Regions from separate parts of the Rhizobium sp. 01T417 genome, predicted to be linked through region 1. Evidence: riboswitches for the same ligand, from Rfam matches in the RefSeq annotation. Region 1 holds a riboswitch; the other holds the start of a gene.

Region 1 (16,027 bases):
AGGAAAAGGAAGAGGATGAACCGCCGGCGGTGATCCGTCACAAGCGGCGCTGCGGCAATTTGAGTATCCATGAAGCGTCGTTCCAAATTGGAGAGTGGCCATTTATGTGCTGTTAGCATATATTTGTCAACGTCACTTGATTGACATTGGCATATTCTCAATTGACGCCTGAGATGCTATGTTACCGCAATGAACGAGAGCTTGACGAATCCGACCGAGACTGACGCCGAGACGCATGAGCCGGACATCCTGCGCATTGGGCAAAGCATGACCCGTATGCGTCTCATGACCGGGCGGAGACTGATCGGTCGGCTCGCGATCCAAAGTGTCGCACCGGGCCTCGAGCTGTCACACCTCGACGTGCTGGACGCTGTGCGGCGTGCACAAGAGGCTGGCGACGTAACGGTTGGGACGATTGCCGAGATGATGCGGATCGACCCCTCGCGCGCAAGCCGCATCGTCGCGGAAATGGTGGGGCGGAATATTCTGCGGCGAAAGGCATCTCAGGCGGATGCGCGGCGGATCATCGTCGTGATGACGCCGCTCGGGCAGAGGTTGCTGTCGGAAATACGCGCGCAGAAGCTCGCATTCGTTTCCGAAGTGGTCAAAGACTGGAAGCCGGAAGAGATCGAGGCGTTCGGAGAGCTATTCGAGAAGTTCATTTCCGGCTTCGAAAGTGTTTTTGAGGCTCGCGTCAAGGATATCGCTGACGAAGCCTGAGCGGCGGCCCTTTCCCTTCCCCCCTGGTTTGCGCTATGGGCAGTGCCCATGAGCCAATCCACCTTCACCATTCTGCTTGGCGGCGAGTTGCAGATAACCGACCGCCTGCGACATGCCATCTCGGGCAGCCGTTTCATAGCCGCCGATGGTGGCATGCGTCATGCGGCAGCGCTCGGCGTCGTTCCGGAATTGTGGGTCGGCGATTTCGATTCCACGCCGGCGGATCTCGAAGCCGCTTTTCCTGACGTCCCCAGGCAACCTTATCCCGCTGCCAAGGCCTCAACCGACGGCGAGATTGCGGTTGCGGAAGCGGTCGCCCGCGGCGCGAAACGCCTCGTCTTGGCCGGCGCCCTTGCAGGCGAACGCTCCGACCATGCCATCCAGCACCTGCTCTATGCCGTCAGCCTGGCGGAGCAGGGTTATGACGTACTGCTCACGTCTGGCAGCGAAGAGGCTGTGCCGCTGATTTCAGGCGCAATCGAACTGGACCTGCCACCAGGCAGTCTCTTTTCGGTGCCTGGCTTCAGCGAACTTCGCGGCCTGACAATCGAAAACGCGCGCTACCCGCTTGCCGACTTCCATTTGCCCTTCGGCTCGTCACGCACCATTTCCAATGTCGCGAAAGGCAAAGTGCGCTTTTCGCTCGAGAGCGGCCGCGCCATTGTGCTCGCCCGCCCCTATGATCTTTCCGGAGTCTGATCTTTGGCGCCTCCCATTCTGAAACTCGACGACGTCTTTCTCAGCTTCGGCGGCACGCCATTGCTTGCCGGCGCCGCCCTGCAGGTGGAGCCCGGAGACAAGATCTGTCTCGTCGGCCGCAACGGCTCCGGGAAGTCGACGTTGCTGAAGATTGCTGCCGGTCTCGTCGAAGCACAGTCGGGAGAGGTCTTCCGCCACCCCTCCTCGACCGTGCGTTATCTCGAACAGGCTCCCGATTTCACCGGATTCAAGACGGTGCAGGCCTATGCCGAAGCCGGCCTCGGCCCGGGTGACGATCATTATCGCGTCACCTATCTCCTCTCGCATCTCGGCCTCACCGGTGAGGAAGATCCACAAAACCTCTCGGGCGGAGAAGCCCGCCGCGCTGCCCTCGCCCGCGTACTCGCGCCAGAACCCGACATCCTGCTGCTCGATGAGCCGACCAACCATCTCGACCTGCCGACCATCGAATGGCTGGAAGGCGAACTGCAGAAGAGCCGCAGTGCGCTCGTCCTGATCTCCCACGACCGCCGTTTCCTGGAGAAGGTTTCAACGGCAACAGTCTGGCTCGACCGCGGCGCATCGCGGCGGCTCGACAGGGGTTTTGCCCATTTCGAAGCCTGGCGTGACCAGGTTCTGGAGGCGGAAGAGCTCGAGCAGCACAAGCTCGGCAAGGCGATCGAGCGCGAAGAGCATTGGCTGCGCTACGGCGTCACGGCCCGGCGCAAGCGCAACATGCGCCGGCTTGGCGAACTGCAGACCATGCGTACTCAGTATCGCGGCCACAAAGGTCCGCAGGGCACCGTGCAGGCAACGGTTTCAGATGCGCAGGAGTCCGGCAAGCTCGTCATCGAAGCCGAGAAGATCACGAAGACCTTCGGCGACCGGCCGATCGTCGCTCCCTTTTCCATCCGCGTGCATCGCGGTGATTGCATCGGTCTCGTCGGCCCGAACGGCGCCGGCAAAACCACGCTGTTGAAGATGCTGACCGGGCAGCTCTTGCCGGACAGCGGCACGGTCAAGCTCGGGACCAATCTGGAAATCGCGACGCTGGATCAGAAGCGCGAAGACCTCAATCCGGAAGAGACGCTCGCCCATTACCTGACCGATGGCCGCGGCGAGAACCTCCTCGTCAACGGCGAGCAGCGGCACGTGACCGGCTATATGAAGGAGTTCCTGTTCCAGCCCGAGCAGGCACGCACGCCGATCAGGAACCTTTCAGGCGGCGAGCGCGCACGGCTGATGCTGGCCCGCATCATGTCGCGCCCGGCGAATCTGTTGATCCTCGACGAGCCGACCAACGACCTTGATATCGAGACGCTGGATCTGCTGCAGGAAATCGTCGCCGGCTTCCCCGGCACCGTGATTCTCGTCAGCCACGACCGCGATTTCCTCGACCGCACGGTGACGTCGACAATCGCGCCGGCTGTGCCGGATGCACCTGACGGTCGCTGGATCGAGTATGCCGGCGGCTATTCGGACATGCTGGCACAACGAAAGGGCGCTATCGACGAGCGACGGAAGGCCGAGAAGGCGGCGGAACGAGCGAAGCCGCAGGAGGCAGCCGCTTCCGCCGAAACGGCAAAAGGAAAAGGCAAGCTTTCCTACAAGCAGAAGTTCGCGCTCGAAAATCTTCCGAAGGAAATGGCCAAGGCGGAAGCCGAAATCGCCAAGCGCGAAGAGCAGATGGCAGATCCCAGCCTGTTCAGCAAAGACCCCACCACGTTCAATCGCCTAGCGGCCGAGATGGAGAAATTCCGCGACAGCCTGACGAAGATGGAGGAGGAATGGCTGGAGCTTGAGATGCTGCGGGAGGAGTTGGAGGGCTGAGACAGCACACCCTCCCATTCCGCCCCATCTGTTGCTGGGCAATCTGGCTTCACTTTTCATTGATTCGTCAGCCTTCGACCGGCGGGACTAAGCTGCGCCCCGTAGCCGCAGTTCGTACGACGGCAAGGATGCAGATCATGCCACACAATCTCAACGCATTGACCGGGCTCGTCTGGGCCGCGGGTTTCCTCACTATGGCGTCACACGGCGCGCTTGCCCAGGAGGCGCAACGCGTGCGCGGTGCGATCGAAAGCCTGAACGGCAACACGCTGGTGGTGAAAACGCGAGAGGGCACCGAGCAGACGGTAAAATTGAAGCCGGATTGGAAGGTCCGCGGCATCAGGAAGGCTTCCGTGGAAGACATCAAGCCAGGGGATTTCGTTGGCGTCGCCTCGTTGCCGAAAGCCGATGGCGGCGATGGTGCTCTCGAAGTGCTGATCTTTCCAGCAGCCATGAAAGGCACCGGAGAAGGCAGTCGCCCCTGGGACCTGAAGCCGAACAGCACGATGACCAACGCAACCGTGGCTAAGGCCGTCAAGGCAGTCGACGGCCACACCATCACGCTCACCTATCAGGGCAAGGAAAAGACGATATCCATTGCCGACGATACACCCATCGTTACCATCGCGCCTGCGGGAAAGAAGGATCTTGTCGCAGGAGCGCGCGTGATCGTAATGGGTGAAAAAGCTGCGGACGGCACTGTGTCCTCGGCGAATGTCACGGTCGGCACAAACGGCGCCGTACCGCCGATGTAAGTGATCAGAGTGCTGGTGCCGGCGCGTTCGGCGCCTTTGCCACGACCTTCATCTCAGGCTTCGCGTGCAGCGCTTCAAGATGCAGAACGCGTGGCTTGAAAGTCTCGACGTATGTGTCTGACCGACCGATGTAGATCATCGTTGCCTCAGGCATGGAAGCGAGGACCTGCATCATCGTCGATTGCCATTCCGGCTCCATGCCCTCCAGCACTTCGTCGAATACAATCCATTTCGGCCGCACGAGAAGCAGGCGAGCGAAACCGATCGCCCGCTGCTCGTCTGAGTCAAGCAGCTTGTCCCAGCGGGCTCGGGTATCAAGCCGGGAAACCAGATTTTGGAGACCTGCCTTTTCCAGCGCCGTAACGACATCGGCGTTCTGATAGGCGTCCACGGGTTCCGGAAACGCCAATGCTTCGCGAAGGGTACCACCCGGAATGTAGGCCGATTGCGGGACGAAAAGCATGTCGTCCGTGGGCGGCAAGCCGATCTTGCCGCCGCCGCACGGCCAAAGCTCGGAAAGCGCAAGGAAGAGCAATTTGCGATTCACGTTGTGGTCGCCGTTGATCATGACCTTTTCGCCGGCCTTGATCGTCACCGCGCCTTCGTGCATGCGGAAACCACCGCACTGGTCGATGTCCTCACCGATCTTGGCGGCGATCCGGACATGCTCCAGCGTCAGGTTTCCGGAAGGGTTCCGTTCGTACTTGATCGTTCCCTTCATATTGATCTCGTCATTCATGCTGGTGAGCGCCTGCCGGAAATCGGTGACGCGCATCAGGGTGGCGCGCCATTCGGCGATGGGACCGAAATTCGCGACATACCAGCGAAGGGCGGTGTTGACCTGGTTGAAGGCGCCCACGGACACCATCAGCTGGCCAAACGTCAGGCCGCCGGAGAAGTAGGCGGGTGCGGCAACAATGATCGGGATGACAACGACGAGCCAACCGTAGCCGGCCGATACCCAGGTGAGGTTGACGTTGGCCATCGCCACCCGCTTGATGACGGCAAGCACCGCACTGATGTCGGTGTCGATACGTTTCTGCTCATTCTCCTCGCCGCGTGCCACGGTAATCGCCGGCATGTTCTCGTTGGCATGCATCAGCGCGAAGCGAAGCTCTGCTTCCTTCGAGAAACGATCCGCATTGAGCTTTACAAGCTTGCGGCCCACCAGTTGGCTGAGAATCGATGCGGACGCCGCATAAAAGATCGCAGCCCAAACCATATAGCCCGGAATGGAAAAGGAATGCGTGCCGAAACGGAAGATAAAGCCGCTTGAGAGATCCCACAGAACGCCGATGAAACTGATCAGCAGGATCGTCGCCTGCACCAGCCCGATCATCAGGCTCGTGGTGCTTTCCGCGAGGTTGCGGGCGTCTTCGTGCAAGCGCTGATCGGGATTGACGCCGATGAGGCCGCTGGCCGAAAGCCGAAGCGCACGCTTGCGCTGAAGCCACTGGTTGACAAGATCACGCGTCAGGCCTTCGCGCATGTAGACCGCGGTCATCTGATTGAGCCAGGCCTGCACGACGTTGAGCAGCAGCAGCATGCCGGCGATCAACGCGAAGACCTTCAACTGATGGAAGAAGCCGGGCAGATCACGCCGCGCGATGCTGTCGTAAAATGGCGCGTTCCACTGGTTGAGAATGACGGTGGCATAGGCGGTCGCAAGAATGATGGCGATCAGCGCAGTAGCGATCACCAAGACCCTTCCCCGCACGGGCGAATGCCAGAAAGCCGAGAACATGACCCTCAAGCGATAGCCCAGGCTCAGGTCGTATCCTACTCTGTCCTGCCCTTGAATGCTTGGCCTGCCTTTGAGGTCATCTGCCATTACGCGTCCCTAGTCGTCATTCTACTTCAATAAACGTGGTGATTCGCTGTGTCCACCAACAGATTCTAGCAACCTTTAACGTGTGAGTGACTTCGCATCGACCCCACTCTTCGTATGAGCAATTGATTCGCAGCCCGACTGGCGCTATTTAAGGCACTCCGTGGTGATTTGGCCGGCCGGCTTGCAGCCACGTTAAAGAAGTTGCTAAAGGGCCGCGTGCGGACCGATAGCGATATATTCGTTTCTTTGATCGAGTGACCGCAATGCCCATCAAGATCCCCGATACCTTGCCTGCGTTTGAAACCCTGGTTCAGGAAGGCGTACGCGTGATGACCGAGACGGCGGCAATCCGTCAGGACATCCGGCCGCTGCAGATCGGGCTTCTCAACCTCATGCCCAACAAGATCAAGACGGAATTGCAAATGGCCCGCCTGGTCGGCGCTTCGCCGCTGCAGGTGGAGCTTTCGCTCATCCGCGTGGGCAACCATAAAGCAAAGAACACCTCGGAAGACCATCTTCTCGCCTTCTACCAGACGTGGGAGGAAGTGAAGGACCGCAAGTTCGACGGCTTCATCACAACAGGCGCGCCGATCGAGACACTGCCCTACGAGGACGTGAACTATTGGGGTGAAATGCAGCAGATTTTCGACTGGACGGAAACCAACGTCCATTCGTCGATGAACGTCTGCTGGGGCGCGATGGCCGCGATCTATCATTTCCACGGCGTTCCGAAGTACGAACTCAAGGAGAAGGCCTTCGGTGTCTACCGACACCGGAATCTGAAGCCGTCGTCGGTCTACCTGAACGGTTTCTCCGACAATTTCGAAGTGCCCGTGTCGCGCTGGACCGAGGTTCGCCGCAGCGACATCGAAAAGTCACCAGACCTGGAGATCCTGATGGAATCCAGCGAAATGGGCGTCTGCCTGGTGCATGAACGCAAGGGCAAGCGGCTCTATATGTTCAATCATGTGGAGTACGATTCAACGTCGCTCTCGGACGAGTACTTCCGCGACGTGAATGCCGGCGTGCCGATCAAGATGCCGCACAACTATTTCCCGCACAACGATCCGTCGCTGGCGCCGCAAAATCGCTGGCGCAGCCACGCGCACCTGTTGTTCGGCAACTGGATCAACGAGATCTACCAGACGACACCTTACGATCTCAACGACATCGGCAAGGGCAACTGACAGAAGCCGATGCTAAGCGGCCGCGCCTAGTCTGACTGTGCTTCTTTTTTACGACACCCGTTGCGGTTTGCGGCAAATGGGGGCAGGTTCCCTGCCTCAATTAAAGATATATCTGGATGGTCGCTATGGCGGAAATGTTGAAACGGGAAGTTTTTGGGCAAACCCAGTCGGGCGAGACTGTCTTTCGTGTCGAGATCAAGGGTGGCGGGCTGACCGCCAAGATCATCACCTGGGGCGCCGTCATTCAGGATCTCCGCCTTGACGGTCACGATGCGCCGCTGCTGCTTGGCTTCGACGATTTTGACAGCTACCCCGCCCACTCCTCTTACTTTGGAGCGACGCCTGGGCGCTGCGCAAACCGCATCGGCGGCGGCAAGTTCACCTTGGATGGCAAGAACTATCAACTCGATCTCAACGAGAAGGGCGTTACCCATCTTCACGGCGGCAACGACAACATCGCCAAGCGGAACTGGACAATCGTCGAGCATGATGCCGACCGCGTCGTGTTGAAGATCGTCGATCCCGACGGTCGCGGCGGCTATCCGGGCAACTGCACCATCCAGGCGACGTACTGGGTACACGGCAACGGCGAATTTTCCGTGACCTACGAATCGACGAGCGATCAACCGACGATCGCTAACGTCTGCCAGCATGCCTATTTCAACCTCGACGGCCGCGACGATGCGCTCGGCCACGACATCATGATTGCAGCCGACGGCTACCTCGTGACGAATGAGTTGCAGATCCCGACCGGAGAGGTACGGCCCGTCGCCGGAACGGTTTTCGACTTCCGCGAGATGTCGCCCATGAAGCGGTTCGACGGTAGCGAACAGGCGCTCTACGATCACAATTTCTGCCTCTCCACCGAACGCACCGCAAAGCGCTCCGTCGCGCTTGCCCGCAGCCTGAACTCAGGCGTTTCGCTGGAAGTTCGCACCACGGAGCCCGGCGTACAGTTCTACGCCGGCTTCAAACTCGACGTGCCTGTGCCAGGCCTCGATGGACGCAAGTATGGTCCCTTCGCCGGCTTCTGCCTGGAAACACAGATCTGGCCGGATGCGATCAACCACGAGGGCTTCCCCGATGCCGTTTTGCGCCCGGGTGAAGTGTTGCGTCAGGAAACGGATTACATTTTCTCGAAGAGCTAACGCTCTCGCCTTGTTCTCGAATGAGCCAACCCTCGCAGGCTTCCTGCGGGGGTTTTTTTGCGCGTCATTTCTTGCTTGCGATTGGTTCTAAATAGGTTCTATTATTGCAAAATGGATAGAACCAGTCTGATAGCGGAACTGAACAGCCGTGGCCTGCGCGACGAGGTGTTGACCGGGCCGCTTTACAAGCGGCTGGCACAGGCGCTGACCGGTTTGATCCAGGAAGGGTTGCTGAAGCCCGGAACGGCGCTCCCCGGCGAGCGCGATCTGGCCGAAGCCTTGAAGGTCGGGCGTGTCACCGTTCGGACCGCCTATCGCGACCTGATGAATTCAGGCACGCTCGAGTCGCGGCACGGAAGCGGCACCTTTGTTTCCGCCAAGGTCGAGCGAATGGAACAGTCGCTGTGGCGGCTCTCGTCGTTTTCTGCCGACATGCGCTCGCGCGGTCGCGCTCCGGCCGCAAGGATCTTGTCTCGGACGGTCAACACGCCATCTCCGGAAGAGGCGTTCCTGCTTGGCCTTGGGCTTGATGAACCGGTTCTTCGCCTCGATCGTCTGCGCCTTGCCGACGGGCTGCCGCTTGCCATCGAACGCGCTGTCGTGCCGATAAAGTTTCTCGGCGAAGGCGGTGGCGGCGAGGGATCTCTTTATGAAGCGCTCGCGGCGAACGGCCACCGTCCGGTCCGAGCGCTGCAGAGATTGACGGCGGTCACACTCGATCCGTCGTCGGCCGCTGCGCTTAACGTGAATGCCGGCGCGCCCGCACTGCTGATCGAACGTGTGTCGCGTCTGGAGGACCAGCGTGTCGTTGAATACACCCGCTCCCACTATCGTGGTGATGCATATGATTTTGTTGCGGAATTGAGAATCGGAGATGACCTATGAGTGAAAGCCCGTCGCTAATGTTGCAGGAAGCCGGCCAGTCGCCGGAGGTCGTCGCAACGCTGCTGCAGAAAGAAAGGCCCGTCCTCGACGAAATTGCAAAGCTGTTTGCATCGGGCGCTCCGAGCGTCGTGACGACCGCGGCGCGCGGCTCTTCGGACCACGCCGCGACCTTCTTCAAATACCTGTTCGAGATTACCTGTGGCGTGCCAGTCGCATCGGTTGGCCCTTCGATCGCCTCGGTCTACAGCGCATCGCTGCATCTGAAGGGTGGCATCCACTTCACAGTGTCGCAATCCGGCGCGAGCCCCGACATCGTTGCCTTGCAGGATGCGGCAAAACGCGGCGGCGCAACGACGATCGCTGTCGTCAACGTCACCGATAGTCCGCTTGCCAAGCAGGCCGACATCGTTCTCGGGCTCAATGCGGGCGCCGAAAAGAGCGTAGCTGCGACCAAGTCCTTCATCGCCTCGGTCGCCGCGCTTTCCGGTGTCACGGCCGCCATCAGCGGCAAGCGCGATCTGCATGCCTCCCTGGAAAAGCTGCCCGATGCCCTCCAGGCAACCAGCGGCATCGATACGAAGGCCGCAGAGGACGTCCTATTCAACGCCAGCTCACTCTACACCGCTGGTCGCGGTCCTGCCTTCGCCATCGCCCTTGAGGCAGCCTTGAAAGCCAAGGAGACGGCAGGCCTGCATGCAGAAGCCTTCTCCCTTGCCGAGCTGATGCATGGTCCGATGCGCCTTGTTCAGCCAGGCTTCCCGATCGTCGCCTTCACGCCGGATGATCCGGCCTTCGGCAATAACGTGCAGGCTCTGGAGCGACTGCAAAAGCTGGGCGCCACCACCGTGCCGTTCTCGGCCAAGCCGGTTTCCGGCATCAATGTCCAGGTGCCGACGACCGGCAGCGGATTGCTCGATCCCCTTGTTTCGCTGCTCGTTTACTACCGCCTGATCGAGTCGGTCACCCGTCGGAAAGGATTCGACCCCGACAAGCCGGCCAACCTGCTCAAGGTCACGGAGACGATGTGATGGTTCGCAAGATCTTCTCCGGCGCGCGGATCTTCGACGGTCAGCGCTTCCACGACGACAAGGCGCTCATTGTCTCGAACGGCCGTGTCGAGGCGATTGCGGCGGCAGGCGACCTTCCTGACGGTGAGCACACGCGCTTTGAAGGCGGCGTGCTTTCCGCAGGTTTCATCGATGCGCAAGTGAACGGCGGTGGCGGCCGGATGCTCAACGACGAGCCGTCGCCAGCCTCCATGTACATGATTGCTGAAGGTCATCGCCCTTACGGAACGACTGCATTGCTGCCGACGCTGATCACCGATACCGCGGACGCGACAGCGGCAGCAATCGAGGCAGCCAAGGAAGCCGTCAAGTCGAACCGCGGCGTGGCGGGTCTGCACCTCGAGGGCCCGCATCTGGCGCCTGCCCGCAAGGGAGCACACCTTGCCGAGCTCATGCGCCCCGTCGAAGACAGGGACGTGAAGGCGTTCATTGTGGCCAAGGAGGCGATCGGCACGCTGCTGGTAACGATGGCGGCCGAACAGGTCACGTCGAAACAGGTGCGCGAACTCAACGAAGCCGGCGTCACCGTCAGCATCGGTCATTCCGATTGCTCCAGCGAGGCGGCAGAGGTACGGTTCGATGCGGGCGCACGTGGCGTCACCCATCTTTTCAACGCCATGAGCCAGCTTGGCCACCGGGCGCCCGGTCTGGTCGGTGCGGCCATCGATCACCCCTCGGTCTGGTGCGGCATCATCGCCGACGGCCATCATGTCGATCCGAAGGCGCTTCGAACCGCGCTTCGTGCCAAGCGGGGCGAGGGCAAGCTCTTTTTCGTCACCGACGCGATGTCGCTGGTTGGATCGGAGCAAGACTCTTTCACGTTGAACGGTCGTACGGTTCGGCGCGAAAGGGGCGGGTTCTGCTCGAAGCTGGTTCTTTCCGATGGCACGCTCGCGGGCTCCGATGTCGATATGGCGTCCACCATCCGCTACGGGATTACCTATCTGGAACTGACTCTCGCCGAGGCCCTTCGCATGGCGACGCTCTACCCGGCGCGCTTCCTGCGCCTTGACGACCGCGGCCACCTGTCACCGGGCGCCCGGGCCGACCTGGTGCATCTCACCGACGCCCTGGAGGTCACACGGACCTTCATCAGCGGTGAAGCCGCCTAGAAAGCGAGGATGGGATGACCGCGATCACCGATGCTTATTTCTCCAATCTGATTGGCCGGCTCGAGGCTTTGAAGACGGAACTCGCCGAGCCCATGGCTTTGGCGGCCAAAGCGATCCTGGAAGCCGCCCGCAACGACCAGCGGGTCTATGTGTTCGGCACCGGGCACTCGCATATGCTGGCGGAAGAGCTCCACTATCGAGCAGGCGGCCTCGCCTTGACGATCCCGGTCCTCGTCGGCTCCGCAATGCTGCACGAAGGCGCCGTAATCAGTTCCGTTTACGAGCGTACGCAAGGATTGGTGCGGCCGGTACTGGAGCGCTATGGGATGCAGCCCGGCGACGTCATCATCATCGCATCGAACTCCGGCGTGAATGCAGCGCCGATCGAAGCTGCCGATTATGGCCACGAAATCGGCGCCAAGGTGATCGCCATCACGTCGGTCTCCTATTCGAGTGCGATTGCAAACGGCCGGCGGCGGCTGGCCGACATCGCCGATATCGTACTGGACAACGGTCTTCCCCCTGGCGATGCCGTAATAGCGCTCCCGGGCACGGAGCTAAAAGTCGGGCCGGTTTCCACGGCGATCGGTGCAACGGTCCTCAACGCGATCTTCGCAGAGGTTGCTTCGGAGCTGGCGAAGAGCGGCGACGCACCGATCTATCTCAGCGCCAACATGCCGGGCGCGGCAGCGGTGAACCAGCGGCTGGTGTCAAAATACCGACCGCGCAATCCGCACCTCTAGGAGAGCGCGGCGCCCGATTGTCAACGCCACGCCGACAGTCGGGCGCCAAAGTTCAATCTACCGGACCGTGCGAGTGAGGCGCATATTTCTTTCAAGAACAGCGGCAAGCTACGTCCCGCCGACTTGGAAAGGAACGGTCCCATGACGCAGATTATCTTGAATTCCGCGGTCGCCATCCTGATTGCGGCTGCATTCGTGACAACGGCCGCTGCCGCTCTTCGCGGCGAAGATCGCGCAATGCAAAAGGTGCCGGTCAGGGCTAAGGCAAGGCGTCACCCAAAGGGCTGAAAGACAGCCTAATAATTCCTCAAATCCGCCCCAATATCGACACCGGTTTGAACGACCAATGGGCCGTGGGGAATTCGGAGTGCAGGGCATGACCAGAATTATCGGCGCAGCCGCAATATTGACGATCGCCATGGCGACCTATGCGGCATACTTGAATCCGTACGATACGCGTAGCCAGCAAGGCCGCTATTCGCAGCAGATCGAGAGCCACGATAACGGCCTTACAGCCTCCATCCGCTAAACGAACAACTGGCCGCCATTGGCGCTGAGCGTCGATCCGGTAATGAAACCCGCATCATCGGAAACCAGGAAGACGACGCAGCGGGCAACCTCTTCAGGCTCGCCCAAGCGGCCGACCGGAATCTGCGGAATAATCCGTTCATTGAGGACTTTCTCGGGAACTGCGAGAACCATTTCCGTCCCGATATAGCCCGGGCAGATCGCATTCACGGTGATGTTCTTGGCTGCACCCTCCTGCGCAAGTGCCTTGGTGAAGCCGAGGTCGCCGGCCTTGGCCGCCGAATAGTTCGCCTGCCCCATCTGCCCCTTCTGGCCGTTGATCGAAGAGATGTTGACAATCCGCCCGTAGCTTCGGTCGCGCATGCCACCCCAGACCTGGTGCGTCATGTTGAAGAGTCCGGTGAGGTTGGTGTTGACGACCTCGTGCCACTGTTGCGGCGTCATCTTGTGGAACATTGCGTCCCGGGTGATTCCGGCGTTGTTGACAAGGACGTCGACCGGACCCAGTTCAGCCTCTACCTTCGCGATGCCCTCACCGCATGATGCATAGTCGGAAACATCCCATTTGAAGACGGGAATGCCTGTCCTGCTGTGAAAGGCGTTCGCCTTCTCGTCGTTGCCCGCGTAGTTGGCGGCAACTGCATAGCCTGCATTCTTCAGTGCGACGGAAATCGCGGCGCCAATGCCGCGGGTACCACCAGTGACAACAGCCACCCTGCTCATGTTCAGCTCCCTCATTTGAAGGCCCCGCTATCCTGCGGGGCTCAGGTTATGGTTGGATTGCCTGCTGTTCAAAGAGCTTCAAAGCACATCGCGACGCCCATGCCGCCACCTATGCACAACGTCGCCAATCCCTTCTTGGCGCCACGGCGCTTCATCTCGAAGAGGAGCGTGTTGAGCACCCGCGCGCCGGACGCGCCGATTGGGTGACCGATCGCGATCGCGCCACCGTTGACGTTGACGATCGAAGGATCCCAGCCGAGGTCCTTGTTGACCGCGCATGCTTGCGCGGCAAAGGCTTCGTTTGCTTCGACCAGATCGAGATCGCCGACAGACCAACCCGCCTTTTCCAGCGCCTTGCGCGACGCTGGGATCGGTCCGGTTCCCATGACCTGCGGATCAACGCCTGCCGTAGCCCAGGAAACAATGCGGACGAGCGGCTGGATACCACGACGGGAGGCTTCGGCCTCGGTCATCAGCACGGCCGCGGCGGCACCATCGTTCAGGCCGGAGGCATTCGCCGCGGTCACCGTGCCTTCCTTGTCGAAGGCAGGACGCAGCTTGGCCATCGATTCGAACGTCGCACCATGACGGATGTACTCGTCGGCATCGACAGTGACGTCGCCCTTTCGTGTCTGGATAACGTACGGAATGATTTCATCGGCGAAGCGACCCGCCTTTTGCGCGGCTTCCGCCTTGTTCTGCGACGCGACGGCAAAGCGGTCCTGCTCCTCGCGGGAGAGCTGCCACTGGCGGGCAATGTTCTCGGCGGTGATGCCCATGTGATAGCCGTAGAAGGCGTCCGTCAGGCCGTCCTTGATCATGGTGTCGACCATCTTCATGTCGCCCATTTTGACGCCGCCGCGCAGATGCGCAGCATGCGGCGCCATCGACATCGACTCCTGACCGCCGGCGACGATGATCTTTGCGTCACCGAGCGCGATCTGCTGCATGCCGAGCGCCACCGCCCGAAGACCGGAGCCACAGAGCTGGTTGACGCCCCATGCCGTCGCCTCCTTGGGAACGCCCGCCTTCATGGCGGCCTGGCGGGCCGGGTTCTGGCCTTCGCCAGCCGGAAGAACTTGGCCGAGAATGACTTCATCGACTTCGCTGGCATCGACGCCTGCACGCTCCAGCGCACCTTTGACCGCGGCCGCACCCAGTTCATGGGCCGGAACGGTGGCGAACGCGCCATTAAATGAGCCAACGGCTGTGCGGCCTGCACTAGCGATGACGATGGATGAACTCGACATGACGATCTCCTGTTAACTCCATCAGATACAGAGGAAACTGACAAAGCTTCAGCGCCAAGTCAAACGACAAGACGCTAACATTCAATTTTAGGCACTGCTTACGCTGGGGCAAATTATCTCTGCTGCAAAAGGGGTTGCCGCATCGCACAAAGAGATTGTCACTGGGCTTCGTTTGCGTCTACATTCCTCCGTGGAGGAATTTCCATAACAATCAGACGGGCTTCGGGAGACTGATATGGCGAAGAATGACGGGCAGATCGTAATCAAGAAATACGCCAATCGCCGCCTCTACAACACAGGCACCAGCACTTACGTAACGTTGGAAGACCTGGCGGAGATGGTAAAGAAGGGGGAGGATTTTACGGTCCAGGATGCAAAAAGCGGGGACGACATTACCCACTCGGTACTGACACAAATCATTTTCGAACAGGAATCCAAGACGGGCAACACGCTCCTGCCGATCTCGTTCCTCCGCCAGCTGATTACCTATTACGGCGACCAGATGCAGATGGTCGTTCCGAGCTTCCTGGAACACTCCATGCGCGCCTTTACCGAACAGCAGGCGCAGATGCGCGAGCAGGTCACGCGCGCTTTCGGCGAAACGCCGATCGGCAAGAACCTGCAACTGCCGATGCAGCTGGTCGAAGACCAGGTCCGTCGCAATACCGAGATGTTCCAGCAGGCCATGCAGATGTTTTCACCGTTCATGACGCCGCCGGCCAAGGAGAGCCGCAAGGCGGAAGCAAAGGACATCGACGAGCTGAAGGAACAGCTGCGCGCCCTTCAGAACAAACTCGATAGTCTCTAAGCGTCAGAGCCCGATCGAAACATCGCGCCTGGCGGTGCGAATAGATACGGCAAAGCCGCCAATCACATCGATCAACACAATCGTCATCAGGATGAAGAAAACCTGGGTGGCCGCATCCTGGACGAGGAGAAACTCGACCAGGAAGGCAATAAAGACGAGCATCGACAATATGTGATTGGTAAGGCTGCCGTCATTGCGGGTCGCCTTCAATATTTCGAAGAACAGAACTGCAAGCGCGATGACGATGAAGAGGTCGCCGAGCGACATGCTCCACATGGCCCCCGAAATCATCGACAAAACGATGACATCGTTTTCGAGCGATGGAAGCCCGCCGCCGCCCATCAAGCCCAGCATCGACATATTGTAGAGAATGAACGGAATAACCATCAGCGGCACAGCATTGAACATGTGGCAAATCTCCCCCAGCGAGAGAATAGTGCCGTAAATCGCCGCGTGACTTCAAGCCATCCAAAGAATGTATTTGTCGTCGGAAAAAGCAAAAGGCCGGCACATGGCCGACCTCGCAAGTCTTACTCAGACAGAGCGCAAATGTATTATGCGCTTTCCTTCGGCGTCAGAACCTGACGGCCGCGATACATACCGGTCTTCAGATCGATATGGTGCGGACGGCGCAGTTCGCCGGAGTTCTTGTCTTCAACGTAGGTCGCAGCCTTCAGCGCGTCGGCAGAGCGGCGCATACCGCGCTTGGACGGGCTCGTTTTTCTCTTCGGTACAGCCATT
Region 2 (16,027 bases), on a different contig from region 1:
TACGCCGGCTGGCCGCAGGCGACCTCGCATCTCGGATCGATACGGCGTTTGTCGGCGACCTCGATAGTCTGCGGCAGGATTTCAACAACTCGATCCTGCGCTTGAACGACACTATGCAGACGGTCGGCGCCAACGCCCGCGCCATCACTGCCGGCGCAACCGAGATCCGCGCCTCGGCGGACGAGCTTTCGAAGCGCACCGAGCAGCAGGCAGCGTCCGTCGAGGAGACGGCAGCGGCCCTCGAGGAGATCACCACCACCGTGAAGGATGCCGCCAAGCGTGCCGAGGAAGCACGTGGGCTCGTGGCACGCACGCGCGCCGGTGCAGAAAAGTCCGGCGAAGTGGTCAGCAAGGCCGTCAACGCCATGCAGCAGATCGCGCAATCCTCCGCGGAGATCGGCAACATCATCGGCGTCATCGACGACATCGCCTTCCAGACCAATCTTCTGGCCCTCAACGCCGGCGTCGAGGCCGCGCGCGCCGGTGAAGCCGGCAAGGGCTTTGCCGTCGTTGCCCAGGAGGTGCGTGAACTTGCACAGCGCTCGGCCAATGCCGCCAGGGAGATCAAGTCGCTGATCACCACATCGGGCGACCATGTGCAGACGGGCGTGTCGCTTGTCGGCGAAACCGGCAAGGCGCTTGATGCGATCGTTCACGAGGTTCAGGAGATCAACCAGCACGTCGACGCGATCGCCGAGGCCGCCCGCGAGCAATCGACCGGCCTGCAGGAGATCAACACGGCGGTGAACTCGATGGACCAGGGAACGCAGAAGAATGCGGCCATGGTCGAGGAAAGCACGGCGGCGAGCCACAAGCTCGCGACGGAAGCGGCGACACTCAACAACCTGCTCGACCAGTTCAAGCTGACCGGCACTGGCAGTTTCAGCGCTAACATTGCCGCGGCAGTGCCGCTGCAGGGCACTCACATCCATTCGGCGCCACGGCCGGCCGCGCCGCCGGTCGCAGCCAGAAAGGCACCCGTCCGCATCGCCACTCCGGGTGTCACCCGCCCCTCTAGCTCGCCGGCTCGGGCGCTTGGGCAGAAACTTGCAAGCGCATTTGGTGCAAGCAGCGCCTCTTCGAGCCCACGCGACGACGCCGATTGGACGGAATTCTGATCCCAGCAAAACGGTACAAAAGCAAAGGGCGGCTCAATGCCGCCCTTTTCGATTATAGACTTTCGACTTCAAACAGCGAGCCATGGCCCGGCTGCCGCACAAGACGGAAGCTAAAAAGGGTGCTCAGGCAAACCCGAGCGGAATTTGCTCGACCTTGCGGCCGCGACCATAATCGCGCTCATAGGAAGCACGATCGTCATCGCGCGCAGACGCAAGAACCACTTCCGGCGCATAGTAGCCGTCAGCGTAAGTGCCGGTATCGCCATTCTCCCGGATCTCGCGCTTCGCCGTGAAAATCTTCAAAAGCATTCTGCAACTCCTCCTGATCATGCCGACAACGACCAAGGGGTCGCCTGCGTTCCCGTGATATCGGAGAATAGTTAAAAATTAACCATGTTTATTAGAGGATTGTCAACTATTTCAATTTCCTTCGAGGCTACCTCTTAAGGGCGTTCTTTCCTCGTGGAGTAAGACAGCGAACGACGGCGGCCCACGTGGGCACCACGCTCAGACCACAGTGCGGATGAAATCCGCTCAGTCCCAGCAAAACCATCTGAACTTGGAGCGGGTGAAGGGAATCGAACCCTCGTATTCAGCTTGGGAAGCTGCTGCTCTACCATTGAGCTACACCCGCGTTGGAGCGAGATTTCCAATAGATGGGTGCCGCTGTCAAGCGGGCATTGGCGTTGTCAGATGCGGAAGTGCTTCGAGAGTTTCAGGCCCTGGGCCTGATAGTTGGAGCCGAGGCCGGAGCCGTAGAGGCTCTCGGGGTGCTCCTGCATATGCTCATAGACGAGGCGACCGACGATCTGGCCGTCCTCGAGGATGAAGGGAACCTCGTGGCTGCGGACCTCGAGCACGGCGCGGCTGCCGCGGCCGCCGGCGGGGACGTGGCCGAAGCCGGGGTCGAAGAAGCCTGCATAATGCACGCGAAATTCGCCAACCAACGGATCGAAGGGGGTCATCTCCGCCGCGTAGTGCGGTGGCACATGGATGGCTTCGCGCGAGACGAGAATATAAAACTCGTCCGGATCCAGGATCAGTTCGTCGCGACCGCGGCTATAGAGAGGTTCCCAGAAGTCATAGATGTCGTGCTGCGCCTTCTTGTCGACATCGACGACTGCAGTGTGGTGCTTACCGCGGTAGCCGATCAGTCCATCCTTGTCGCCGGCCAAATCAATCGACAGGGCAATGCCGCCGCCGGAGACGTTCGGCAGCTTGCTGGCGACCAGCGTTTCGGCATCGTGGAGCGCGAGCAATTCCGGCTCCCCAAGTATCGAATGGCCGACCCGGAAGCGGATCTGCGACAGGCGCGAGCCTCGACGCACGACGATCGGGAAAGTACGCGGACTGATTTCGAGATAGAGCGGGCCGGAATAGCCAGCCGGAATTTTGTCGAACTCCTGCGCGTAGTCGGTGATGACGCGGGTGAAGATATCGAGACGTCCGGTCGAGCTTTTGGGATTGGCCGAGGCCGACATGTCGGCCGACAGGTCGAGGCGCTCCATCAAGGGAACGATATAGACACAGCCGGTCTCCAGCACGGCGCCTTCGCTGAGGTCGACGACGTGGAGGCTGAGGCGATCGAGCTTATCGGACACCAAATGGGAAGGACCCGGCATGAAGCTCGCGCGAACGCGGAATGCCTTCGCGCCAAGCCTGAGGTCAAGGCTTGCCGGTTGGATCTGGTCGTGGTCCAAATCGCGCTCGCTGGTGAGACGCCCCGCCTCAAAGAGCGCGGCTATCGCGCGATCCGCCAAAATTCCTGTTTCGCGAGCCATCATGCCCCATCCATATTCGCGGGAGACAAAACCAAACTCAAGGAATTGACGCAAGCATAGAACGGCAGTATTGCACTTTTATCCCGTGGTGATTTGGCCGGTCGGCTTGCAGCCACGTTAAACAAGTGGCTAAAAGGACCGGGTGCAAAACCGGTCTGCTTTCGCGGCCGGTTTTTTTGTTGTTTGAAAGTGGTGATTCATGAGCAAGACTTGGCGCCCCGCAACCCAACTCGTTCACGACGGTTCTTTGCGCTCGCAATATGGCGAGACCTCGGAAGCCATCTACCTCACGCAGGGCTTCGTCTATGAGAGCGCGGAAGCGGCCGAAGCGCGCTTCAAGGGCGAAACGGAAGGCTATATCTACGCTCGCTACGGCAGCCCGACAAACGACATGTTCGAGAAGCGCATGTGCGCACTGGAAGGCGCAGAGGAAGCCCGCGCCACGGCCTCCGGCATGGCAGCCGTCACCGCCGCAATCCTCTGCCAGGTGAAGGCCGGCGACCACATCGTTGCCGCCCGCGCCCTCTTCGGCTCCTGCCGCTGGGTCGTCGAGACGCTCGCCCCGAAATACGGTATCGAATGCACGCTGGTCGACGGTCGCCATCTGGAAAACTGGGAAAAGGCGATCCGCCCGAACACCAAGGTGTTCTTCCTGGAAAGCCCGACCAATCCGACACTCGAGGTGATAGACATTGCCGGCGTCGCCAAGCTCGCCAACCAGATCGGCGCCAAGGTCGTGGTCGACAACGTCTTCGCCACGCCGATCTTCCAGAAGCCGCTCGAGCTCGGCGCCCATATCGTCGTCTATTCGGCCACCAAGCACATCGACGGCCAGGGCCGCAGCCTCGGTGGCGTCATCCTCTCCGACCGGGAATGGGTCAACGAGAACCTTCAGGACTACTACCGCCACACCGGCCCGGCCATGTCGCCGTTCACGGCATGGACGCTGCTGAAGGGACTCGAGACGCTGCCGCTGCGCGTCAAGCAGCAGACCGAAAACGCATCGAAGATCGCCGACTTCCTGGCCGATCAACCGAAGGTCGCCAAGGTCATCTATCCCGGCCGCAACGATCATCCGCAGGCCGACATCGTCGCCAAGCAGATGAAGGGTGGCTCGACACTGGTCGCCATCGAACTCAAGGGCGGCAAGGAAGCAGCTTTCGCGCTCCAAAACGCCTTGCAGGTCGTCAAGATCTCCAACAATCTGGGCGACGCCAAGAGCCTGATCACGCATCCGGCTACGACGACGCACAAGAACCTGACCGACGAAGCACGGGCGGAGCTCGGCATTTCCGGCGGTACCGTTCGTCTTTCCGCCGGCATCGAGGACACGGACGACCTGATCGAGGACTTCGCCCAGGCTCTCGCAAAAGTGAACGCCTGATCAGCCGACATCGGCCGGATCGACGCAAATCCGGCCGACCGCCACATGCTGCTTTGCCCCACCCAAGACAGGTCAAAGTCAGGCTTAAGTGGCGAAACTTCTTGCCTTTACAGGCATTACGGACGTGATCGACTATCGGTTTATTGACGGATCGGCTGTCGTATAAGATACCGGTAACGTATATTGACTATGGTGTAGGCATGTACCGCGCCCTTACACGAGACATTGAAGTCGTCGTCGAACCTTTTTATCTGGAGGAGCAATCCGATCCGGAAGACGATCGCTATGTCTGGGGCTACCGGATCGTCATCAGCAACAATTCCGACAAGTCCGTGCGACTGGTGAACCGCTATTGGAACATCACCGACCAGAACGGCCTCGTCGATGAGGTCACGGGCGCCGGCGTCGTGGGCGAACAGCCGCGGCTCGCGCCCGGCGATACCTATGAATATTCCTCGGGCTGCCCGCTGGATACGCCGTCGGGGCTGATGTTCGGTCACTACCAGATGGAAACGGACGAAGGCGAGCTTTTCAATGTCGAAATACCCGCCTTCTCACTGGATTCGCCAGGGCTGCTGAGAGTCCTGAACTGATCACTCCGCAGGCTCTGCCACCTCTTCCACTTCGAAACGATAGGTCGTCGAGCAGAATTCGCAGGTGACCGAAATTGCGCCGTCTTCCTGACTGGCATCAATTTCCTCCGCCGAGAAGCCCTTCAGCACCCCCTTGATCTTTTCGCGGGAACAGCTGCACCGATCGAAGACCTCGCGCGGTTCGTAGACGCGAACCCCACGCTCGTGGAACAGACGATATAGCAGCCGCTCGGTGCCGACTTGCGGATCCGTCAGTTCGTCGGCGTCGATCGTGTCGACGAGCGAGCGGGCTTCCATCCAGGCATCGTCTTCCTTGTGGGTGCCGCCAGTCCTATCGCCGTCGCCGCCGTGAAGATCCGGCTGGCGCATGCGCTCCGGCGCTTCCGGCAGGAACTGGGCGACAAGACCGCCAGCCCGCCAGCGGTGGCGCGGCTTGCCCGCGTCGTCGCGATCGAAGAGTTCGGCAGCAGCAAGACGCACCCGCGTCGGGATCTGCTCAGACTGGCGGAAATAGGTGCCGGCAATCTCTTCAAGGGTCGCACCGTCGAGCGCAACGATACCCTGGTAGGGTTGGGAAAACTTGCCCTGATCGATCGTAAAGGCCAGCATGCCCTTGCCGAGAAGCTGTTCGGGCTCGATCTGCCCTGCCGCAACGGCCCTGTCGAGGAGGCCCTGGTTGAAGCGTGCGTAGGCACGCACGTTCTCAGGCGTCGAGAAATCGCAAACAAGCAGGTCCACCGGGCCGTCGCCCTTGGTCTGGACCGTGAACTTGCCTTCAAATTTCAGCGACGTGCCGAGCAGCACCGTCAGCACAACGACTTCGGCAAGAAGCCGCGCGACGGGCGCAGGATAGCGATGGCGCTCGAGGATCGCGTCCAGCATCGGCCCGAGCTGGACGGCGCGACCGCGCACATCCAGTCCCTCAACCTGAAACGGAACGACATGATCATCGCCGGCGAAATTGAATTCGCCGAGGGTGGCTGCAGGTTCTGCCATGGTCTTCTCCTAGTCTGAGAGCGGCAGACAAGGGTGTCCATCCGCTCGCACGGCCACCGGGCCTTCCGGCCAAACGTGGCGTCCAGTATGGTTCAGATCGCGCCCAGGCACCAAGCAAGAATCGACTTCTGCGCATGAAGACGGTTTTCCGCTTCATCGAAGACCACGGATTGCGGGCCGTCGATCACCTCGTCCGTAACTTCCTCACCACGATGGGCGGGCAGGCAATGCATGAACAATGCATCCTTGTCGGCCTGCGCCATCAAAGCCGAATTGACCTGATAAGGCTGGAATACGTTGTGACCACGGGCCCGATGTTCCTGATTCATGGAGACCCAGGTATCGGTCACCACACAATCGACGCCGGCGACCGCACGGTCTGCATCATGGTAAAGCATGATTTCGGCGCCCTCATTGCGGGCCCAGTTCAGATAGTGATCCTTTGGCTCGGAACCAAGGGGCACCGCCATATTCATGCGGTAGCCAAAACGCGCGGCTCCTTCGACCAACGAATGCAGCACGTTGTTGCCGTCGCCGGTCCAGGCGATCGTCTTGCCCTTGATCGGGCCGCGGTGCTCTTCGAAGGTCATGACATCAGCCATGATCTGGCAGGGGTGCGTATCATCCGTCAATGCGTTGATGACAGGAACGGTTGCATGCTCGGCGAGCTCCAGCATGCGGGCATGATCAGTCGTGCGGATCATGATCGCGTCGACATAGCGCGACAGCACCTTGGCCGTGTCACCGATCGTCTCGGCGCGGCCAAGCTGCATTTCTGTGCCCGACAGGAACAGCGTCTCGCCCCCGAGCTGGCGCATGCCAACGTCGAAGGACACGCGGGTGCGCGTCGAGGGCTTTTCGAAGATCATCGCCAGCATCTTGCCTGATAGCGGCTTGTCGCCCTGCCCGGCCTTGAAGGCCTGTTTGCGCGAGATTGCGTCATCCATGATGAGCCGTAGGTCGGATGCCGCGACGGCGGAGAGATCGAGGAAGTGTTTGGGGGAAGCCATTATCGTTACCTATCACGCCCGCCTTCCGACAGGCACTATTCATTAAGCCGTCTTCTTGACCTTCGCAGCGCGCACGCTTTCGGCGGCGCGTTCGAGGCGGGCAAGGCCCTCGCGGGCTTCGTCAGCAGTGACGACCAGAGGCGGCAGAAGACGAATGACATTGTCGCCAGCGGGTACGCCGAGCAGATGGGCGTCACGGATCGCCTGCAGCAGTTCGGAGGACGGCACGGCGGCCTTGACGCCGAGCAGCAGCCCCTCGCCCTTGATATCCTCGATGATATCAGGATAGCGATCCTTGAGCGAGGCCAGCCCTTGGCGGAATACCAGCGAGACGTCACGCACCTGCTGCAGGAAGCCCTCCGCGAGGATCACGTCGAGCACGGCACTGCCAACTGCCATGGCGAGCGGATTGCCGCCATAAGTGGAGCCATGCGTGCCGGCCTTCATGCCGGAAGCGGCCTCTGCCGTGGCAAGGCAGGCTCCGAGCGGGAAGCCGCCGCCGATGCCCTTGGCAACCGCCATGATATCGGGGGTAGCGCCTGACCACTCATGCGCAAAGAGCTTGCCCGTGCGGCCCATGCCGGTCTGCACTTCATCGAAAATCAGCAGCAGACCATGCTCGTCGCAGATCGCGCGAAGTGCCTTCAGGAACTCGTTCGTCGCCGGGCGGACGCCGCCTTCCCCCTGAATAGGTTCGATGAGGATCGCGGCCGTTTCATTTGTGATGGCGCTGCGGAGTGCATCGAGATCACCGAACGGCACCTGATCGAAGCCAGGCGCCTTGGGACCGAAGCCTTCGAGGTATTTCTCCTGGCCACCGGCGGCAATCGTCGCCAGCGTACGGCCATGGAAGGCGCCTTCAAAGGTGATAATATGGAACCGCTCGGGATGGCCCTTGGAAAACTGATAGCGGCGCGCGGTCTTGATCGCGCATTCCAAGGCTTCCGCGCCGGAGTTCGTGAAGAACACCTTATCGGCGAAGGTCGCATCGGTCAGCCGCTTTGCCAGTGTTTCCTGACCCGGGATCTCATAGATGTTGGACAGATGCCAGACCTTGTCGGCCTGCTCCTTCAGCGCGCCAACCACATGCGGATGGCTGTGGCCAACGGAGGTGACGGCAACGCCCGCGCCGAAATCAAGATATCGCTCGCCCGTTTCGCTGATCAGCCACACGCCTTCTCCTCGCTCGAACCGCAGCGGGGCACGAGAGTAGGTGTCGTAAAGCGCGGCTTCAGCCATGGCGCGATCTCCTATCAGCAATCATCAGCAGCCGGACTCCGGCTAAGGAAAGCAGGTCCGGAAAATTAAAAATGCCGCCTTTCGGCGGCGAGCAGCACTATTTACTTTTCGCACTGCAATGTCAACAAAACTGAGGTTTCGCTGCATGCGTCAAGCAGCCATCCCGAGGCGCTCGACCTATCAACAACTATGTTGCATAAATGACTCTCACGCCCAGCAAGTTGGGGAAAACTTGAAAATCGATTCCCCGAGATTCAACCGACTCTTGTCACGGAGTCGGCCTCACACTAGGTTAAAACTCAATTACTAGGCTGCATGCGGCGGAACTAGTCACCAAAATTTGAGTAAGCGTTTCTTGCCTCGGATACGTCCGTGGCAACGGTGAAGGATTCTGCCTACACCAACGCTAATAAGGCGGAGACAGGGGCATGAACTGGACAGACGAGCGCGTTGAAAAACTGAAGAAGCTGTGGTCCGAAGGCCTGAGCGCCAGCCAGATCGCAGCACAACTTGGCGGTGTAAGTCGTAACGCCGTCATTGGTAAAGTCCATCGTTTGAGTCTGCCCGGCCGTGCCAAGGCCGGCGGTTCGACGACCACCGTCAGAACCCCCAAGCGCACGACTTCGGCGCCCCGCGCCACGAACTACGCCTCGCGGATCACCACACGCACCGTTACCCGCCAACAGGGCGCGACGATGCTCAAGGAAGAGATCGAAATCGATACGGTGGAGGAAGTCCGCTTCCGTCCGGCCGCAAATGTAATCGTTCCGATTTCTCGCCGCCTTGGCCTCACCGAGCTCACCGAGCGCACCTGCAAGTGGCCGGTCGGCGATCCGCTCAATGACGACTTCCACTTCTGCGGTTGCGAGTCCCCGGACTCTTCCCCGTATTGCACGTATCATCAGCGCATGGCCTACCAGCCGGTCAACGAGCGCCGCAAGGCCGCTAACCGGGTCGCCTGACCCGGAAGCCGGATAAGGAATAAAGAAAACGGGCCCTCGCGGGCCCGTTTTTCGTTGTAAGGGAAAGACCTCTCAGGCTCTCGCCTGAAAGGATCAGGCTTCCATCGAATAGCCGGCACCGCGCACGGTGCGGATGACGTCCTGCATGTTGGAAAAGTTCAAAGCCTTGCGCAGGCGGCCGACATGGACGTCAACAGTACGCTCGTCGACATAGATGTCGTGACCCCAGACGCCATCGAGCAACTGCGAGCGCGAGAAGACGCGGCCGGGCGATGCCATCAAGAACTCGAGAAGGCGGAATTCGGTCGGGCCGAGGCGGACTTCGCGGCTCTTGCGGTGAACGCGGTGCGTCTCGCGATCCAGCTCGATATCGCCGCACTTCAGCAGCGTCGAGAGCACCTCGGGCTTGGCACGACGCAGCATCGCCTTGACGCGAGCGACAAGCTCCGGCGTCGAGAACGGCTTGACGACGTAATCGTCAGCACCGGTCGAGAGGCCGCGAACCCGTTCGCTTTCCTCGCCACGGGCGGTCAGCATGATGATCGGCAGGCGCTCGGTTTCCGGCCGCATGCGCAGGCGGCGGCAGAGCTCGATGCCAGACACGCCCGGCAACATCCAATCGAGGATGAGAAGGTCCGGCGTGCGTTCCTGAAGCCGGATCTCGGCCTCGTCGCCGCGCAGGATGGTATCGACCTCAAAGCCTTCGGCCTCAAGGTTATAGCGGAGAAGCACGCTCAGCGCTTCTTCGTCTTCAACGACAGCTACTTTAGGGATCATTCGTTTCGGTCTCCTGGGGGCGCGGTCGCGGAATGACTATTCAGTGACTGCGCCGACGGTGTTGGCGGTATCGTCCTTCGGACGTTCGCCTTCCGGCTGGGCACCGGTGGCCATGTAGTAGATCGTTTCGGCAATGTTGGTGGCGTGGTCGCCGATGCGCTCGATGTTCTTGGCGCAGAACAGAAGATGCGTGCAGCTGGTGATGTTGCGCGGATCTTCCATCATGTAGGTGAGCATTTCACGGAACAGCGAGGTGTACATCGCGTCGATTTCCTCGTCGCGCTCACGGACCGATTTTGCTTTGTCGGCAGCACGGCTCGTGTAGACGTCGAGGACTTCCTTGAGTTGGACGAGGGCGAGCTCGGACAGGTGCTCGAGGCCGCGGGCGAGCTTGCGCGGCACGCCGGCGCTCTGTACGGCAATGACGCGCTTGGCAGTGTTCTTGCCCAGGTCGCCGACGCGCTCCAGGTCTGCCGCGATGCGGATGGAGCCCATGATCTCGCGAAGATCGGCCGCCATCGGCTGGCGGCGGGCGATCGTGACGATCGCCTTGTCGCCGATCTCGCGCTCCGCGTGGTCGAGGATCACATCGTCCGAGATGACCTTCTGGGCAAGAGCCGTATCGCCGTTTACGAGCGCGCGTACGGCATCCGAGACCATCTGCTCGGCCAAGCCGCCCATTTCCGAGATACGGCGGGACAGGAACTTCAAATCATCGTCGTAGGCAGAAAAGATATGTGTCGATGCCATAGGGCTCATCCTTGAATATCGTAAGTGCTACCGAGACGGCCGATCAACCGAAGCGGCCCATGATGTAGTCCTGGGTGCGCGGATCGTCCGGGTTGGTGAACATCTTGTCGGTGTCATTCTCCTCGACGAGGTTGCCAAGGTGGAACATGGCTGTGCGCTGCGAAACACGGGCGGCCTGCTGCATCGAGTGCGTCACGATGACAATCGTGTAGTTCTCGCGGAGCTCGTGGATGAGCTCCTCGACCTTGGCCGTTGCAATCGGATCGAGTGCCGAGCATGGCTCGTCCATCAGGATGACTTCGGGGCTGACGGCGACGGCGCGGGCGATGCAGAGGCGCTGCTGCTGACCACCGGAAAGACCGGTGCCGGCTTCGTGAACGCGATCCTTCACCTCATTCCAGAGGCCGGCGCGCTGCAGGCTGTGTTCGACGATCTGGTCCATGTCGGCCTTCGACTTGGCGAGCCCATGGATACGCGGACCGTAGGCGACGTTTTCGTAGATCGTCTTCGGGAACGGGTTGGGCTTCTGGAACACCATGCCTACACGCGCGCGAAGCTCCACAACGTCGATATCCGGATCGTAGATATCTTCGCCATCGAGCGTGATCTTGCCAGTGACGCGGCAACCGTCGATCGTGTCGTTCATGCGGTTCAGGCTGCGCAGGAAGGTGGACTTGCCGCAACCGGATGGGCCAATCAGGGCGGTCACCGTGTTTTCACGGATGTTCAGCTTCACGTCGAACAGCGCGCGCTTCTCGCCGTAGTAAACGGAGACGTCCTGGCCGATCATCTTGTAGGGAATGGTGTTCATCTTCTGATCAACCGCTTTCTCAACTGCTGCTTCCGTCAACATGTTCATAATGTTTACTCCGTTTACCAGCGGCGCTCAAAGCGACGACGCAAGAGGATGGCTCCGAGGTTCATGAGGATCAGGAATAGGAGCAGGACGATAATGGCGCCGGAGGTCCGCTCGACGAAGGCGCGCTCGGCTTCATTGGCCCACATGTAGACCTGCACCGGCAGGGCCGTCGAAGGCTCCATGGGCGTCGCCGGAGCATTCGCGACGAAAGCGACCATGCCGATCAAAAGCAGCGGCGCCGTCTCCCCGAGCGCGTGCGCCAGACCGATAATCGTGCCGGTCAGGATACCGGGCATCGCAAGCGGCAGGACGTGGTGGAAGACCATCTGCATCTTGGAGGCGCCGAGGCCGAGCGCGGCCGAGCGGATCGATGGCGGGACGGCGCGAAGCGCTGCGCGGGTCGCGATGATGATCGTGGGCAAGGTCATCAGGGTCAGTACCAGACCACCAACCAGCGACGCTGAACGCGGCAGGCCGGCGAAGTTGATGAAAACAGCAAGACCGAGCAGACCGTAGACGATGGAGGGAACCGCCGCGAGGTTGTTGATGTTGACCTCGATCAGGTCCGTCAGCTTGTTCTTCGGTGCAAATTCCTCGAGGTAAATCGAAGCGGCAACGCCGATCGGCAGGGAAAGGACGAGCACGATCAACATCAGATAAAGCGAGCCAACCAGGGCGACACCAAGACCGGCGGCCTCGGGACGGCTGGAGTTGCCGTTGACGAAGAGCCCGGTGTTGAATTTCTTGTGCAGCGCACCGGTTTCCGCCAGCTGGTTCATCCAGCCAACCTGCCTGTCGTTCACCTTGCGGTTCTTCTCGTCGACCTTGAGGTCAATCTGACCCTTGTTGGCGGAGTCAACGTTGGCGTCTGCAAGCAGGGTGATGTTGACTGTCCTGCCGATGAGCGACGGATCGGCAACGACCATGTCGCGCAGCTGGATCGGCGCGCCCTTGGAGATCATAGCGGTCGCGTCACGCACCTCGGGACGGCTCGATGCATTGAGGTTCAGCGTCTTGACCATCGCGTCGCGGATGAGAACCGAATAATTGGCCGCGATCAGCACGGACGGATCCGTTGCGCGCTTGTTGTTCGGGTCGATGGTTTTCTCGCTGAACTCGATCGGCAGCGTGATCGCCGTCTGCAGGAAGGCCGTGTAGCCCTTGCTGACGACGCTCGTCAGCAAAACCGCCAGGAAGATCAAGCCAAAGGAGATCGCAGCGATGCCATAGATGCGGAACCGGCGCTCGGCGGCATAGCGGCGCTTGAGGCCGATGTCGCGACGTTCAGGCGCCTTCGAAACGACAACGCCCTGACCCGGAGAAACAATATCCGTCATTCGTACTGCTCCCGGTATTTGCGCACGATATAGAGCGCGTAGATGTTGAGGCAAAGCGTGATGAAGAACAGCGTGATACCAAGCGCGAAGGCAACCAGCGTCTGCGGCGAGGTGAACTCCAGATCACCAGTGAGCTGATTGACTATCTTGACAGTGACTGTCGTCATTGGCTCGAACGGGTTGATCTGGATGCGCGCTGCGACACCCGCCGCCAGCACCACGATCATGGTTTCGCCGATGGCGCGCGATGCAGTCATCAGAAGCGCGCCGACGATGCCGGGCAGCGCCGCGGGAAGCACCACCTTCTTGATTGTCTCCGAACGCGTCGCACCGAGACCGAGCGAACCATCGCGGAGCGCACGCGGCACAGCGGTGATGATATCGTCGGAGAGCGACGAAACGTATGGGATCAGCATGATGCCCATGACGATACCCGCTGTCAGAACGCTCTGTGCCTGAATAAAGTTCGCATAATTGCCGGTAAGGAGGCCGTTTACCTGCGAAGACAGGTCGCGGAGGAAGGGGCCGACCGTGACGAGGGCGAAAAAGCCGTAAACAATCGTCGGAATACCAGCGAGCACTTCGAGCAGCGGCTTTGCGATCGATCGCACCGCGGGGGCCGCGTATTCCGCCATGTAGATCGCCGCGAACAGGCCGACAGGCACCGCCACCAGCATCGCAACGAAGCCGATGTAAAGCGTGCCTAGCAGCAGCGGTATCAGGCCGAATTGCCCGAAGGACGAGCCGCCGGCACCAGCAAAGCGCGGATCCCAGACCGTACCGAAGAAGAAGTCTGCAGCAGGAACGACCGCGAAGAAATGCGCGGCTTCCGTCAGCATTGACAGAACGATACCGATCGTCGTCAGGATGGCGATCGAGGACGCCAGGAGCAGGCCCCAAAGCATGACACGTTCGACGCGGTTGCGTGCACGGAATCGCGGAGCGACTTCACGAAGCGCATAGAATGCGCCGGCAACGGCAAGGATGAGGACGACCGCCGTCATGACGAGGCGGCTGGAAGCCGATTCTTCGTTCAGCTTTTGCGCTGCGTCGATCATGTATGGCTGCGGCTGGCCGGCCAGCGGAACGCCCTTTGCAGCAAGCTTTGCCTGGAGGCCAGCCGGATCGCTGGCTGCACCGCTGATCTTCTCCGGGGTGAGGAGCGGCAAGCCGCGCGCAATCGCGCTGACCATCCCGTAATTCAGGTTCTGCTGCGCGGCCGGCTGCGCCTTGACGTCATCCGGGAAAGTGCCACGGACGGAAGACTCAATGATCGAAGGGCTGATCAGCAGCCAGGCGCACAGCACGATAAGTGCCGGCAGCACCGCCCAGATGGCGGCATAGGCGCCATAGTAGCCCGGTCGCGAATGCAGCGCGGAGGACTTGCCCCCGGCAAGTGCCGTAGCACGGCTGCGCGCTGCGATGAAAGCAACGGCGCCAAGCACCACGAGACACAAGAGTATGATGGATGTACCCATTCGTTTAGGTCCCAGGCCCTTTGACCCCAAAAGCGGAAACGGCAGGCGGACCGATCCGGCTCTCAAACTTGCAGAAGTTCAGACCCCGTCCCGACTTGGCGGAACAAGGCAAAGCCGGCGCGATCTGGTGATCGCGCCGGCAAAGTCCTTACATAGTCTTGCCGTCTTCAACGCCCTTGCGGATCGCGTCGCGCTCACCGTCCGGAGCGGCAACGAGGCCGTACTCGACGAGCGGGCTGTCCGGTCCGATCATCTGTTCGGATACGAAGAAGTTGACGTATTCCTTCAGGCCCGGGATGACGCCGAGGTGTGCCTTCTTGACGTAGAAGAACAGCGGACGGGAAACCGGGTACGTGCCGTCGGAGATGGTTTCGGTCGACGGAACGATACCGTTGACGGTCGCAACCTTCAGCTTGTCGGCGTTGTTTTCATAGAAGGAAAGGCCGAAGACGCCAACGCCGGTCTTGTTGGCAGCGATGCGTGCCAGCGTTTCTGGATAGTCACCGTCGATGTCGACAGCAGCGCCGTCCTTGCGGACTGCGACGCAAGCCTTGGTCTGAGCGGCGGCGTCAGAGATCGAAGCCTTGATGATGTCGAGAGCGCCGGAAGCCTTGCAGCCAGCAGCAAGAACGTTCTGTTCGAAGACTTCGCGCGTGCCGTGCTTTTCGCCCGGGATGTAGGCAGCAATGTCAACAGCCGGGAGTGCCGGGTTGACTTCCGACCACTTCTTGTAAGGGTTGGCGACGAGCTTGCCGTCAACAACGACCTGGGCAGCCAGAGCCTTATAGATGTCGGCCGGGACGTAGGCGGCATCAGGGTTGGACGAGTCGGTCGCGAAGACGATGCCGTCATAGCCGATCTTCACTTCCTGGATGTCGGTGACGCCGGCTGCCTTGCAGGCGTCCAGTTCCTTGGCGTTGATCGGACGCGAAGCGTTGGCAACGTCGATGGTGTCCGGGCCGACGCCCTTGCAGAATTCCTTGAGGCCAGCGCCCGTGCCGCCGGATTCAACGACCGGCGTCTTGAAGTCCTTGAAGGTTTCGCCGAAGGTTTCGGCTACGATTTTGGCGTAAGGCAGGACGGTGGACGAGCCAGCAACCTGAACCTGGTCGCGAGCAACGGCCGCGCCAGCGAAAGCGGCGGAAGCGGCAAGTGCTGCGACCGTGAGTTTAAAAGCGTTCATAACAATCTCCCGGGCATATAGCGGTCTGAGTGCGGCCTTGAGCGGCCTTTGCAGTGCCGTCTTCATCAGCGGCCCGCTCTCTTTAGCCCCTGATGCCCAGAGCTTTTATGTCATTTTCACGAAACATTTGTGACAGATTAAATATATGAAATCATTATACAAAGAATGCGATCCCGCACGATTGATCTCAGTTTTATGTCAAAACCGCACGGTGAAGCTCGTTCCCTTGCCGACTTCCGACTTGACGATCAAGCGCGCGCGGTGCCGCGTCAGGATATGCTTGACGATGGCAAGGCCCAACCCCGTGCCTTTCTTCGAGCGGCTGTCCTCGATGCTCACACGGTAGAAACGCTCGGTCAGTCGCGGCACATGCTCGGCCGGAATTCCCGGTCCCTTGTCGACAACCGTGACCTCCACCGGCTCGCCCGGTGCATTCTTCAGGAACACATCGACGGTCTTGCCCTCCTGCCCATACTTGCAGGCATTTTCCATCAGGTTTTCAAAAACCTGGACCAGTTCGTCGCGGTCGCCAAGCACCTCTGCCTTGCCCAGCGGAAGAT

What was found. Region 1 has a riboswitch for S-adenosylmethionine ahead of metA (homoserine O-acetyltransferase MetA). Riboswitches for the same ligand answer to the same signal wherever they lie in the genome.
Region 2: linked by a shared signal. The riboswitch ahead of AC1DPR_RS05500 (O-succinylhomoserine sulfhydrylase) and the one ahead of metA (homoserine O-acetyltransferase MetA) in region 1 are both predicted to bind S-adenosylmethionine.

The regions. Positions count from the first base shown of each region.
Region 1 is NZ_JBFTQH010000002.1:205,768-221,794, reverse strand. It holds gene AC1DPR_RS03205 (MDR family MFS transporter) at 1-71, opposite strand, end outside; gene AC1DPR_RS03200 (MarR family winged helix-turn-helix transcriptional regulator) at 190-720, shown strand; gene AC1DPR_RS03195 (thiamine diphosphokinase) at 769-1,419, shown strand; gene AC1DPR_RS03190 (ABC-F family ATP-binding cassette domain-containing protein) at 1,423-3,249, shown strand; gene AC1DPR_RS03185 (DUF5666 domain-containing protein) at 3,444-4,004, shown strand; gene AC1DPR_RS03180 (ABC transporter ATP-binding protein/permease) at 4,009-5,835, opposite strand; SAM riboswitch at 5,986-6,063, shown strand; gene metA (homoserine O-acetyltransferase MetA) at 6,099-7,022, shown strand; gene AC1DPR_RS03170 (aldose epimerase family protein) at 7,148-8,170, shown strand; gene AC1DPR_RS03165 (GntR family transcriptional regulator) at 8,282-9,055, shown strand; gene AC1DPR_RS03160 (SIS domain-containing protein) at 9,052-10,083, shown strand; gene nagA (N-acetylglucosamine-6-phosphate deacetylase) at 10,083-11,234, shown strand; gene AC1DPR_RS03150 (SIS domain-containing protein) at 11,249-11,977, shown strand; gene AC1DPR_RS03145 (hypothetical protein) at 12,119-12,265, shown strand; gene AC1DPR_RS03140 (hypothetical protein) at 12,354-12,506, shown strand; gene phbB (beta-ketoacyl-ACP reductase) at 12,503-13,228, opposite strand; gene AC1DPR_RS03130 (acetyl-CoA C-acetyltransferase) at 13,297-14,478, opposite strand; gene phaR (polyhydroxyalkanoate synthesis repressor PhaR) at 14,714-15,286, shown strand; gene AC1DPR_RS03120 (hypothetical protein) at 15,290-15,694, opposite strand; gene rpmF (50S ribosomal protein L32) at 15,841-16,026, opposite strand.
Region 2 is NZ_JBFTQH010000003.1:326,565-342,591, reverse strand. It holds gene AC1DPR_RS05520 (methyl-accepting chemotaxis protein) at 1-1,118, shown strand, start outside; gene AC1DPR_RS05515 (hypothetical protein) at 1,242-1,427, opposite strand; tRNA gene AC1DPR_RS05510 (tRNA-Gly) at 1,679-1,752, opposite strand; gene AC1DPR_RS05505 (2'-deoxycytidine 5'-triphosphate deaminase) at 1,808-2,902, opposite strand; SAM riboswitch at 2,975-3,053, shown strand; gene AC1DPR_RS05500 (O-succinylhomoserine sulfhydrylase) at 3,099-4,283, shown strand; gene apaG (Co2+/Mg2+ efflux protein ApaG) at 4,484-4,876, shown strand; gene AC1DPR_RS05490 (Hsp33 family molecular chaperone) at 4,877-5,872, opposite strand; gene argF (ornithine carbamoyltransferase) at 5,965-6,882, opposite strand; gene AC1DPR_RS05480 (aspartate aminotransferase family protein) at 6,925-8,121, opposite strand; gene AC1DPR_RS05475 (GcrA family cell cycle regulator) at 8,550-9,083, shown strand; gene phoB (phosphate regulon transcriptional regulator PhoB) at 9,177-9,860, opposite strand; gene phoU (phosphate signaling complex protein PhoU) at 9,897-10,610, opposite strand; gene pstB (phosphate ABC transporter ATP-binding protein PstB) at 10,654-11,469, opposite strand; gene pstA (phosphate ABC transporter permease PstA) at 11,484-12,806, opposite strand; gene pstC (phosphate ABC transporter permease subunit PstC) at 12,803-14,284, opposite strand; gene AC1DPR_RS05445 (substrate-binding domain-containing protein) at 14,433-15,467, opposite strand; gene phoR (phosphate regulon sensor histidine kinase PhoR) at 15,666-16,027, opposite strand, start outside.